4 regions of the Paenibacillus taichungensis genome follow, and region 3 is predicted to be linked to each of the others. Evidence: riboswitches for the same ligand, from Rfam matches in the RefSeq annotation. Region 3 holds a riboswitch; each other region holds the start of a gene.
The links. Region 3 has a riboswitch for cyclic di-AMP ahead of ACR1R9_RS16870 (C40 family peptidase). Riboswitches for the same ligand answer to the same signal wherever they lie in the genome.

Region 1 (3,209 bases), 2.1 Mb from region 3:
TCTCCGGCTTCTCTGACACAGGACTCCTGGAAGTTCGATTCCCAGAATCAATATGCCGCCAACGTATACACACGAGGCAAGCTTGTATTACTCGGGATAGAACAACAAGTTGGTGCCAAAACGATGGAGCGTATTCTCTCGACCTATGTAAAGAAATACCGTTTCAAACACCCTACTTCGTCTGATTTTCAAAAGGTCGTGGAGCAAGTAACCCGTTCCTCCTGGACCGATTATTTTAATCAATATGTATACGGTGACGGCATGGCTGACTTTGCAGTGGAGAAGATCACAATCAATCCTATCCTGAAAGACGGTCAAACGTTGTACGAGTCATCCATTACAGTCCAGAAAAAAGGCAGTGAATATAAGAAGGTGCCTGTTCGAATTATGTTCGAAGATGGGAAAACCATGATGAAAGAATGGGATGGCAGCGAGGAGCGCATTACCTACAAACTGACCTATACTTCCCCTGTTTCCTGGGCCATGACTGATCCGCTGTACACGATTGTGCTGGAGAACCATCATATGAACAATTTTCTGAAAGCCGGACTGGATGAGCCAACCAAATCCCGCTGGAGCATGAGTGCAACCAAACTTATAGAAGCCATATTCGGAAGTCTGTCATGGTGAGGTGGATACAGTGAAAGCGAAAATACGTGAAGGCTGGTTTCTCGTCCGTCAGCATATGTTCATTGCAGCACTCTTATTTCTCTATCAATTAGTATGGGGATACTTTCTTTATCGAATGGTTCAATCAGCTGTGGTTCCGCTACTCCTGCGTTATCCCGACCCTGATGCAGGGGAACTCAGTACAATTTTATTCAAAATGGAGAGCCAACTCGGCCTGACAATTAATCCAGAGGTCCATCGCTATTTATGGATTTTAGGGGCTATGCTGCTGCTACGGATGCTAATTAGCCCTCTCATTCAGGCAGGGCTGCTCTACTCGCTCCAGCATTATAATCATTCGGAAGAGCGCATTCCATTCATTCGCGGCATCAAAAATTTGTGGAAACCAATGCTTCTGCTCCACACTATTCGCACCCTATTGCTGCTGCTACCGGCTTATTGGATCGCACCAAAACTTTATTCCATCCTTATGGAAGGTTTTCATTCCCTCCATCTGCTCCTGCCTGGTATTCCCTATGTTGCTGGTTGGATTGTATACGGGTGGGTTATCCATCATGTCCTGCTGTACATGCAGTTTGGTATCTCGGCTCCTGATGGGGAAGGCGGAGCACGTGGTACGTTTCAAGCTCTATGGATTGCACTACGCCAGGTCATCACTCTAATTGGCATTGCCGTACTGCTGGGTGGCCTTCATCTCCTGGTCTTTGGCGCCTTCACTTCAGCTTCATGGTTACTAACGGGCTTAACTGGTCTTATACTACAACAGACGTATCCACTTGCCCGGTGCTTGCTGAGCTTATGGAAGATATGCGCCCATTTCCGGTTATGGCAGTCCAACTCGGTCAAGGATTAACGTGCACAGTTAAAAATGGTTACCATCTATATGTAAAGTTGTTTTCATCAAACACCTTTAAACAAGCAAACCTCGACCTTTCCCCGTCAAAGGTCGAGGTTTTTTTTGCTAATTTTGCTGTTAAACGTTGCCAAAGTGATATACCTCTGTTACAATAATCGCAGTGAGTTTTTAGTAACAACTTTGTAATCTTTACCTTCATATTTGTAACTACTTAAAATTTAATCGTCATTTCTTGATTTCGCAGGTGCATAACTAGCATAGCCAAATTCCTAGCACCTGGGAAGCGGGGGAACCAGTTATGGGTGAATTGATCTTGCAACAGAGGGATCATAGGGGACCTTCAACCGAATCCTTAAGCTAACCTCGCAGGCATTGGAAGGGGTATATCTCTTGTTTAAGAAGAAATTAACCGCAGCTGTACTCAGCATCACATTCGCATTATCGCTTGGAGCAGGCAGCGCATTCGCAGATTCAAAAATGGACCAAGTCATTGATTCAGCAATGGGAACTACATACAAAAGCGGAGGAACAACGCTTAACGGCTTTGACTGCTCTGGGTTCACAAGTTATGTATTCGACAAGCTGGGTATTGATCTGGCTCGCCAATCGAGCTCGCAATTCGACATGGGTGATTCAGTATCCCGTATGGAAATGAGACCAGGTGATCTGGTATTCTTCAATACAACGGGCAAAGGGGTCTCACACGTAGGGATCTTTGTAGGGGATGGAAAGTTTGCACACTCCTCTTCTTCCAAAGGAGTTACAATCAGTGCATTAAGCGAAAGCTACTGGGCTAACCGCTATGTTGGCGCTAAACGCATTATGAGCACGGACGCATATGAGACATTGGCCATCGACTAGGGACAAGCTGAGCAACGTCATGCTGTAACAATAAAACTACTGTAACGAAGCATAATAGAACCGTCTGGTACATTCTCCGCAGGAATGTATCCGGCGGTTTTTTTGTGCTTCGTTTCCTTTAACGTATTCGGGACAGCTATCAAACCTAACTTTAACTTTTTTTTAAAAAGCTAATTTTCGTTGCTTTGTCCGTGCTCTTATAATGTTTTTACCCATCCCACTATAATATAAACGAAATTACCGGAACTTTTGTTTCACTTTTTTTTCAAAAACGAGGACTTGCCAAATGAACGCCTCTTTTGTAGAGTGGAAACAAGCTTAGATATGGAATGACATATGTATATGGACAAATCAGAATCATTATAGCTTGTTCACAATGAGAGGAGCGTGCAGTTGTATGGATGAAGCCCCTGTGACGTTTCACGTTGTGCCCATGCAAGAAGAACATGCGGAGCTCATCTGCGATTGGCAGTATGACCCGCCTTATAATATTTATAGCTGGCTACCCTGGGAGCAGATGAAAGCACTCGAAGTAGAATTCGGCGATCCCCAGCTACGGAAGGAACAATATGTGGTGGTGCTGGGAGAGAATCAACAAATTTGCGGCTTCGCTCAATACTTCCCACTTGAAGGTGTCACCCGCATTGGGCTTGGCATGCATCCGGAACGATGTGGTCATGGTCAAGGAACGGCTTTTGTCTCCGCCATTGTGCAGGAAGCCATTCGCCGGAACCCTGCAAACGAAATCGATCTGGAAGTTCTGACCTGGAATGACCGGGCCATTCGCGTCTATCTCAAAGCCGGATTTGTTACGCAGGATACATACGAACGACAGACACCAAGCGGTTTGAAGCCCTTCTAC
Region 2 (3,209 bases), 670 kb from region 3:
TCTAATCGCAATCATTCCGGCCGTCATCGTAACAGCCATTGCCGGAGAGCACGGAACAGAGGAACTGCTGATTCTGAGCCAGGTTGTGCTGTCGCTACAGCTACCCTTTGCCGTCATTCCACTGGTGATGTTTACGAGTGACAAAAAAAGCATGGGGGCCTTTGCCAACAAGCTGTGGCTCAAAATCATCTCCTGGATTATTGCCGGAGTTATCGTTGTCCTGAATGTGTATCTGATTATCCAAACCATTCTGTTATTCTAAGTTAAACGGAACTACGCAATATTTTGTCTAACTCAAAAAGGCTGATCAACTCAAGTCATGTATCCCTTGAGACGATCAGCCTTTTATATGTTTGAGCAGCCATCTAGTTCATACCAATTAGATCTTAAATACTGCTTGCTCTTATTTAGTTGTCTGAACTTTGAGTTACCATTAGCAATGGAAGAAGTTCCTCCAGTGATTCAACAGTCCAGTCTGGACGCTCTGCATCCGCAAGCTCCGGCTGGAACCTGCCATAACCCTGCAAAATCCTGATCGTATGCATACCTAGCTTCTTAGCTGGAATAATATCATTATCAATCCTGTCGCCGATCATGACCGCTTCCTCGGGTTTACATCCCGCCTGTTTCAACGCTACAGCATACAATTCAGGATCAGGCTTGGACACTCCTTCTTCAGCCGAACAGGCCAGCACATCCACATACTTGCGCAAACCGTAGCTATCCAGCCGATTTTCCGTCCCCGGGCTCTGATTGGCAATGATACCAATCTTATAGTGTTGCGATAACGTCTGGAGAACAGCGTCGGCTGACGCGAAGGGCCGCTCAAGCTCTTTGCGGAACTTTAGCTTCTCCTGTATCTGTTCCCGGTGCCCCTCGTCGCTGATAAGGGTACGAATAGCCAATTTCATCGGCCATTGCTCGTAATTTCGGTAGGAGGCGGCAAATAGTTCTCGCACCGTCTGCATCTCCACCTGATAACCAAGCGCACAAGCTTCACGAACGAACTGACCGATAATATCATCTACCGGCTCCCATTCGTCCACGAGCGTATCCCCCACATCAAAGAACAACCATTGTATTCCACGTACATCCGGCACGCCTATTCCTCCTCGTTAGCCACAGGAAATTATCCCTATTTCCCAAACCATAAAAAAGAAGACCCACCAACATGCATGAGTCTCCTCAAGTTTCCGTTTATTTATGATTTCAATTATAACAGGCAGCTGACACTGGATCAATCACAGGAATAGTACTAGCCACTAGCCATTCAACAGAAACCCAACTTCCCCATTCAAGGAATATACAATACGGTCTGCTCCCATTCCCCGATAGATCCCTTTGGGGTGGCTTTGTTCCGTAATGACACACAAGGACTTGGATGTCCAGGAGCGGCAGATCTGCAAATATCGACAGGTCAGGTTTAGGCTATTTTCAAAAATAAAAACATTGCCGACACTACCTTGCGGCAAAAACCATTTCTGAGCTGCAGCCGTGTTCATGCGAATGACATGCTCCACACCGATTCTCCGGAGCCTGCGCTCTTCCCCTGCACTATTGGTCAGAACGGCAAACGGCATTTTTTTGTACATCAGCAATTTGATAAATTTACGTCCTGCTTCATTTGGAGCAGTCACTAAGATCATCTCTTTATCCATCATTCGTTCCTCCCTTGGCGTGAAAAGACAACAAAAAAGAAGCGTGGGGGACCAAGGCCTCCCGGACGCTTCTTCAATAATCCATAGCAAAAAGACACTATGAACCAGCGTACGGCTTGTTGCCTCTCCCTTTAACGCTTACGAGGTTAGCTGACGGATTCGGGCGCGAGAGTCGCCCTATTTCCGGCTGTCACCGGAAAATTCACCCCATGGATGCCTACTGTCCTGGACAGTTCATCCTGTTGGTTCCCCCGTTTCCCACCCATGAATGAATGGAAACTCAGCGATTAAAACATCGTTCTTTTATAATCAATAATCAGAGCGATATTATCGTTTGTTTCGTTTTTCATGTAAAATTTAATTTAAATTGGAATTACGATATGAATCATACACCCGTGCCATATTGGTGTAAAGTCTGCGCAGATCACCGAATCGACGGATTTTTGCCATTTCCCATCAATAATAGCGCTTACAACGCATCCATTCTCTACCCATCTCATCAAAGCTCTCTAATTCTCTCTTTAGCGATAATTAGGTGTTAAATCAGTCACAGATCATACACGACAGCCTCAAATTGAGTTAAAAAAGCAATATTAATTTTGCAATATTTAATTGCAATCAATATAATAGAAGGAAGAAGAATATGAAATGGAGGCGATTTTCATGTCAGTCTACGACTACAAAGTAAACACCCTTCGCGGTCAGGAAGTTGAAATGTCCAACTATCGTGACAAAGTACTGCTTATCGTGAATACAGCAAGCCAATGCGGACTCACACCTCAATTCAAAGGTCTGCAAGAACTTCAGGATAAGTTTAAAGACTCCCCGTTTGAAGTTCTTGGTTTTCCAAGCAACCAGTTTGCACAGGAAAAAGGCTCTTCTGATGATATTGCCGAGTTCTGTCAGATGAACTATGGTGTCAGCTTCCCGATGTTCGAGAAAATCGATGTGAATGGTTCAAGCGCTCACCCTCTATTCCAGCATCTTACCAAAGAAGCACCGGGTGTACTCGGCTCCAAAGCCATCAAATGGAACTTCACCAAATTCCTTGTGGATCGGAACGGACGTGTTCTGAAACGGTATGCTCCCAAAACAACACCCGATAAAATTGAAGCAGACATCAAAGAATTGCTTAAATAACAATTGAAGGCCATCCGCCCCCGGCAGACAGAATGACATGCATTCAGGGGAACGGGTGACCTTTTTTTGTCTGGACTCATCATTACTGTAAAAAAACATAAAAAAGAAGCTCCCCATATGGGAAGCTTCTTCCTAATCGTTCTTATGATGCGGTCGAGAGGACTCGAACCTCCACGGGTATACACCCACTACCCCCTCAAGATAGCGTGTCTGCCATTCCACCACGACCGCATGTCGTAAATAATCGGCAACAGAATTGATTATACCCGGTTCATGTTTAAAAGTAAAGCATTTTTATAAATATCATTTTAACTGCGCTTTCCCTTCCATAAATCGTATAATCTCGTCATTTTCTCCTACGAAGTGCATATGATTAAATTTGATCTCGTTTGTATATCCGATTAGGCTGAT
Region 3 (3,209 bases):
CGCATTCGTTCACTGAACGATGGCACTGTACAATTCGACGATAACGAATTGTGACTTTTTAAAGGAAAAAGTGCCTATTTTTATAACAATGCCTTTGCATGACCGCTGATTTCATTTATAATGGGGTTATGTTAGGGAGAGGAGGCAACACCATGGGTAACCAACCGGCAACAGAACAATTTTTTATTGATAAGCTGGCGGAATCGAAAGTACATTTTGAGCGTGCCCTGGATTGTAAACATACGGAATTCGATGACCTTTATCCCTATATGATTGAACATCCTCAATTTTTCTGGTACAAACGCTACGTTGCTTGGTCAGAATTGCTGACGATTGTAGGCTTGTGCGAAGAGTTGTCCTTCTCTTGGAAAGAACAATTTACACCGCATCAAGTGGAGTACCTTGAAGAACGTGTGATGTCCGCCAAAGTGCTTGATTTTTGGTTTGAGAAGAACGACAGCAAAGAGCACGCGCAGCGGTAACTTTCAGTCGGGACATATTTCGAATGACATGACAGTCCAATACAGTCACGTGAGACCTAAATGACTTTTCATTTAGGTCTCTTTTTGTAAATAATTTTTTTGGGAAAGTAGGCGCCATAAATATGATCAGTGATGCAGAATTGGATGCACTGCGTTTATCGGGTGAAAAAGTAAGGGTAGTACGGGATGAGATTCAGTCCAATGATGTGACAGGCATTGTAGTGGCCTGGGACGGGGAGCAGGTGCTCATTCGCCGTCAGAATCGTCGTGTGGTTAAGCTTGATCGGAATTATCAGTATCAGTTGTTCAGCGAACCACGTAAGAGCCCGCTCGAAGAATAGGACATGCGTTTTTAGGTTCATTTACCATGGATGTTTTGGCATAATTGCACCTCTCGGGAGAGAAGATAGGTACAGTGAGAGCTTGTAACATATCAGCCGAGAGGATGTGCGGTAACCATGACACTGATGAATGATAAGGTTCATGCCTATAAAGATCAGATTGGTGAATTAAGCGACGTGCTGCCAGCTGTGGTGAAGTCTTATCATGAGTTCACTGGAGAGTGCTTTCAGGCAGGGGCGATTGATGCCAAGACCAAACAGCTGATTGCGCTGGGCATTGGACTGTTTGCAAACAATGAGGTATGTACGTTTTACCATGTGGAAGAAGCGCGTGCCAAAGGAGCAACCGATCAGGAGATTATGGAGACGGTTGCTGTGGCTGGAGCAGTTGGCGGAGGCCATGCGTTGTCTCAGGGTGCAATGAGAGTACAGAAGGCTTTACATTAAAAGCTTTGGTTAAGACGGATGATGACCTTGTGTACCTCTAGAAAATCAATATTAATGTAGACAAAGATAGACAAAGAAAAGGCTCCGGTTATAACCGAAGCCTTTTCGTGTTAACTTATATTTTGCCCAGCATTTTGTTATACATAAACTGTCCTGTTACCCGGCGTGCTGTTACGTAACGATCGTTGAAGTAAGGATTAGATAATTGAGTGATGCTGACACCCTTGCTGCTTGAAGCATGAGCGAACTGTCCGCCCCCGATATATACACCTGTATGTGAAATGCCACTGCCCATCGTATTAAAGAATACCAGGTCACCCGTACGCAGATTAGCTTTGGATACCGGCGTTCCGGCCTTAGCTTGTTGCTGGGAAGTGCGTGGTAATTCAATGCTATATTTGTTGAAAATATATCTCATAAATCCAGAGCAATCAAACCCGGCGAGTGTAGTACCACCCCATTTGTAAGGTATGCCTGTCATGTTGTTAACGACGGTGTTAATACTGCTTGCCTCTGTGCTTGCTGCACCAGATGTAAATAATACTGCTGCTCCAAAAATGGAGATGATAAGCTTTTTCAAAATTTTTGTTCTCCCTTCGATGCCTACGGAGTTAGCTAAGGGTTCGGTAGAAGGTTCCCTATATTTCCTATGTATAAGAATAATTCACCCAAAATGGTTCCCCCGTTTTCAAACATGAAACTCGGCAAATGAATAATTAAGTTTTTGTAACCTTTTGAAACTATATTGCATAAATGCGAAAATGTCAAACCGTTCTTGAACACTTCTTATCATCTCAATGTTAACGGAATTATCGCTATTTATGTAGAAATAACTCGAAGGTTGAGTTTTGATAGATGACAAAAAAGTAACTACTGTTTCAAATGCAGGATTCCAGCTTCCTAAACATTAAAGAGGAGGTGGGTATGCCTGGTACGGAACTGGCCTTCCAACATATAATTCATTTAGACAGTTTTTTATCATCAATTGTATTGGCCTTAGTTTTTTGTTTTGCATGAAATGATGGATGAGTACAGCTTTACAAATTAAATAAGGAATTATTTTTTTGTTGACACTAATTACCTGCACATGATATATTACTTCTTGTCGCCGCGATGTAATTTCTCGGAGATACAACATACGCGGTCGTGGCGGAATTGGCAGACGCGCACGGTTCAGGTCCGTGTGGGCTAACCCCCGTGGAGGTTCGAGTCCTCTCGACCGCATCATATGTAATACAAAAAAAGGTTCCTAGAATGGCATTACTGCCACTCTAGGAACCTTTTTTCTTTGTTTACGGATTAGAGTGATGGCTCATCCTGGTTGTCTTCAACCCATTCCCTTAATTTGAGCAAAGATGAAGTTTTTATTTGTTTATTTATCCATTAATGGAAATATGTTTGTTCTGCGACGGTTTGCCCCTATATTTCAGGTGAATTGTACGTAAAATACCGAATTGTACCTATCCTGGAAATCCACTATACACTATTCTCTTCTCGTATGGAAGCGCTATCAACAGGAATTTGATTGACCAAATTCAGAGGGGGTAGGGATAATTTGAAACGAATCGGAAAAAGGATGGCAATGTGTTTCATGGTGTTCATGATTGCGGCAGTTCAGTTCGGAATTATGGGAACGACAGGTAATGTGGCACAAGCAGCAGATAAGAGTCTGGCCCAAAAGCCGTATATGGGGTGGAGTAGTTACAGCATGCAAGTATATGACGGGGCGGGTAACTGGACATCTGCCGAGAGTATTAAGAAGCAATCGGATGCCATGCGCGAGAAGCTGCAAGCCCATGGATATGAATACATTAATATTGATGCTGGCTGGAACGGTGACGAAGATGAATACGGCCGTCCTATTCCGAGTACTGTTCTTTATCCAAATGGATTTCAGGAGGTCATCGATTATGTCCATAATAATGGACAGAAGATCGGA
Region 4 (3,209 bases), 2.2 Mb from region 3:
AGGTACCTTATTGGCGATGATTTTACGAATACGTTCACCAGCATGATCCGGATCTGTCAGTACAATGACACCACGTCTCTCTTGAGCAAGTGCAATACGCTTTAGAATGCGCTGGTTGATGGCAGATCCACCAGTCTCGATCGTATCTGCCTGAACCGCACGTCGAATGGCTACGGTGTCATCACGACCTTCTACCACGATCACTTCTTTTATCATGTTCCATTTCTTCCTTTCTAACGCAAAAAGAAGAGGAATATCCTCTTCTCTGCCAAACGGCGGGGGAGACTGAATTCAGACCCCTCCGCCGCATATTCCGCATGAATCATTCATGCTTATATTTTATAGCATTCCCATTTCAAAGTAAAACGATTTTAGTTCGCTTCCGGCTTCACCGGACCAATCACATATACCGTCTTGCCTTTCTTCCGTCCGAAGTTCAGGGCATGCTTCACACTATCATAATACACATCAATTTTGTTGCCTTTAATGGCACCACCTGTGTCTTCCGCACGACGGAAGCCAAGGCCCTCGATATACACCCACCAGCCAATTGGAATGACTTTGGGATCAACTGCAATGGTACGTCCCTCGGTTACCCGAGTACCTGATGCTGTTTTTGTGCCGATACCGGGCTCTTCAGAAGAGTAAGCCGTCATGGATACATTTTTTAACACTTTAGAATATTTAAAAGAACTTCCTGAGACGGTAATTACTTTGCTGCCCGAGGCAGCGGTTTTCTTCGAGTTCGTGGTTGTTGCTGTTTTTGTCGTGGAAGTCTGCGCTGATACCGTCTGAATCACTGGCTCTTTCACAACAGGTTTGGCTTTGGTACCAACGGCGATCACTTTATCAACGCGATTCGTTGCAACCGATTTACCCACCATTTTTTTGGAGACCAATTCTCCATCCTGGAACACCTTTTCAATATGCTGTACAAGCGTGCCTTCTTTACCGCTCACAATGACACGATTGTCGCCTTTGTACAAGCTAGGGTCAGCCGTTTTGATCACTTTATAAGCAATCGGCTGTTCCACTTCCACCGTACGCTTTGTTACCCGCACTACACGAATTTTCATATCCGCTTCGATAGTGGTTCCAAGCGCCGGATACACTTTGTCTTCACTTGCAATCTGAATACCTGATTTTTTAATCGCATCTTTTACCGATGAATCGGTTGTATACAGAGTCTTGGTGTCTCCGTCTGCCGTAATCTTAACTGGAACGGCCCGCTCAATAACGATGCGGTCTCCATCTGTAATCGCCCCATTCAAGGGCATGGATACCTGATCGTGAGGGCTGACTGTGATTGACTGCTCCTCCAGCATTTCCTGAAGCATTCCTGTACGAGTCTCTACCGCTTGAGCCTTGCCATCAATAACCAGTGAAATTTGTTTCCCGGCCTGACCGTAAACGACTAACAAGATCATGATTGTAAGCGCAATTGAGAAAATCGCGATCAATGCCATTTGACGCATGTTCTCATGCTTCCACCGCAACGCGAAAGACTTACTGGATGATCGTGACTCATGGGTCTCTTCTGGTTGGAATGTGCCCACTTCTCCGTCCTCCTTCATAGCCTCGCCGTCTAAAGTAATGCATGATGTCTTTGACGCGACTATACCAAATTTTCTACAGAACACAGATCGGACCAACATAATCCGGTTCTGCACCATGAATCAATCTTCGCAACATGATGTCATCTTCCTGAATACTTACCGTATGATGACAGTATTTCTTTTATTCAAAAACAAAAAAAGCCAAAGAAAGAGTTTAAGAGGAACTCTTTCGTGGCTTCCGAATGATTCTGAATATCGGAAATTCATGCACGAGGTTGCCTCTCTTTTTCCGCTTGCGAGGTTAGCTGTCGGGTTCGGGCGAAAGAGAGCCGCCCTATCTCCGGTCATCCGCTCATGGCGGACGCCCTTGAATTCACCCCGAGACCCAAAGAAGAAATCAAATACGGCTTCGCAGATTCATACGCTGCTTTTGGGTCAGCGCATGTTGCGCATCGGCTGCAAACACCGATGTTTAAGCCCTATTGGTTCCCCCGCTCTCCGTTAACGGAGACTCAGCGAGACTGATTCATGAAAGTAATGTTGTTTCATCGGAAAGTGTCCCTTTGTTCATCCCCCGAACATCTGTCCAATTTTCCGCACAACAATTCACTGAAAAGATGATATCCTGTTTCTATGCATGTTGTAAAGCGTTGTTCAAGTACGTTTTTCTAAATATTTGGTTAAAATATTGTAATATTCTTGATTTATTTGGATCAAAAAGCAAATTAACTCCGCCTAACTCACTTTTTCACCTGTTTTGCTCGATATTTTAACGAATCCCAAATCGTTCCATGGCATTTTTGGTCGTTATTGCTGCAATTTCCTCTACCGAAATGCCTTTAATTTCCGCAGCTGCTTCTGCAACCAGACGTACATGCGCTGTCTCATTTCGTTTTCCACGATAAGGGTGCGGTGTCAAATAAGGGGCGTCCGTTTCGATGAAAAATCGGTCCATAGGAACCTTCTCAAGAACCTCTTTGGGCTGCTTCGCATTTTTGAACGTGATTGGCCCTCCGAAGGAAAGATGAAAGCCCAAATCCAGGCACATCTTCGCTGTTTCCCAGCTGCCAGAGAAGGAATGCATAACACCGCCTACTTCCCCGGCCTTCTCTTCACGCAGAATCTTTACAATATCCTCATGCGCATCCCGGTTGTGAATGACAATTGGCATATTTAACTCACGGGCAAGACCAATCTGTTGTCGTAATACGCGATGTTGAACCTCTTTCGGTGAAGTGTCCCAGTAATAATCTAGACCAATTTCACCAATGGCTACCACTTTTTCATGCTTGCATAAAGATGCAATCCATTCCAGATCACCCTCCTGCATCATGATTGCATCCACTGGGTGCCAACCTACCGCAGCATAGATAAAATCATAGGTTTCAGCCAGCTTCATCGTGGACGGAATGGTCTCCCGATTAAAGCCCACGTTAATCATGCGACCAACGCCTGCATCCACGGCACGCTGAATCATTTCCTCGCGGTCCTCGTCGAATTGTGGTGCATCCAGGTGTGTGTGTGTGTCGAACAACATCATGCTGTATTTCTCCCTTCATGTCGAATAAACGACTATCTCTTTTTAATGTATCCTGTACATCTTAACCAGAACATAAATATTACTAAATTGGATCATGTTTTTTTATATTTCAT

Region 1: linked by a shared signal. The riboswitch ahead of ACR1R9_RS26780 (C40 family peptidase) and the one ahead of ACR1R9_RS16870 (C40 family peptidase) in region 3 are both predicted to bind cyclic di-AMP.
Region 2: linked by a shared signal. The riboswitch ahead of ACR1R9_RS20260 (hypothetical protein) and the one ahead of ACR1R9_RS16870 (C40 family peptidase) in region 3 are both predicted to bind cyclic di-AMP.
Region 4: linked by a shared signal. The riboswitch ahead of ACR1R9_RS27170 (3D domain-containing protein) and the one ahead of ACR1R9_RS16870 (C40 family peptidase) in region 3 are both predicted to bind cyclic di-AMP.

Annotation. Positions count from the first base shown of each region.
Region 1 is NZ_CP194720.1:5,923,370-5,926,578, forward strand. Features, by position in the region: gene ACR1R9_RS26770 (M1 family metallopeptidase) at 1-630, shown strand, start outside; gene ACR1R9_RS26775 (hypothetical protein) at 641-1,483, shown strand; cyclic di-AMP (ydaO/yuaA leader) riboswitch at 1,736-1,873, shown strand; gene ACR1R9_RS26780 (C40 family peptidase) at 1,877-2,347, shown strand; gene ACR1R9_RS26785 (GNAT family N-acetyltransferase) at 2,745-3,209, shown strand, end outside.
Region 2 is NZ_CP194720.1:4,481,757-4,484,965, forward strand. Features, by position in the region: gene ACR1R9_RS20250 (Nramp family divalent metal transporter) at 1-262, shown strand, start outside; gene ACR1R9_RS20255 (HAD family hydrolase) at 408-1,100, opposite strand; gene ACR1R9_RS20260 (hypothetical protein) at 1,263-1,661, opposite strand; cyclic di-AMP (ydaO/yuaA leader) riboswitch at 1,779-1,954, opposite strand; gene ACR1R9_RS20265 (glutathione peroxidase) at 2,322-2,798, shown strand; tRNA gene ACR1R9_RS20270 (tRNA-Leu) at 2,947-3,029, opposite strand.
Region 3 is NZ_CP194720.1:3,813,099-3,816,307, reverse strand. Features, by position in the region: gene ACR1R9_RS16890 (xanthine phosphoribosyltransferase) at 1-54, shown strand, start outside; gene ACR1R9_RS16885 (hypothetical protein) at 153-482, shown strand; gene ACR1R9_RS16880 (hypothetical protein) at 605-823, shown strand; gene ACR1R9_RS16875 (carboxymuconolactone decarboxylase family protein) at 941-1,270, shown strand; gene ACR1R9_RS16870 (C40 family peptidase) at 1,386-1,850, opposite strand; cyclic di-AMP (ydaO/yuaA leader) riboswitch at 1,856-1,987, opposite strand; tRNA gene ACR1R9_RS16865 (tRNA-Leu) at 2,411-2,494, shown strand; gene ACR1R9_RS16860 (X2-like carbohydrate binding domain-containing protein) at 2,826-3,209, shown strand, end outside.
Region 4 is NZ_CP194720.1:6,004,619-6,007,827, forward strand. Features, by position in the region: gene rnmV (ribonuclease M5) at 1-216, opposite strand, end outside; gene ACR1R9_RS27170 (3D domain-containing protein) at 372-1,556, opposite strand; cyclic di-AMP (ydaO/yuaA leader) riboswitch at 1,831-2,084, opposite strand; gene ACR1R9_RS27175 (TatD family hydrolase) at 2,326-3,096, opposite strand.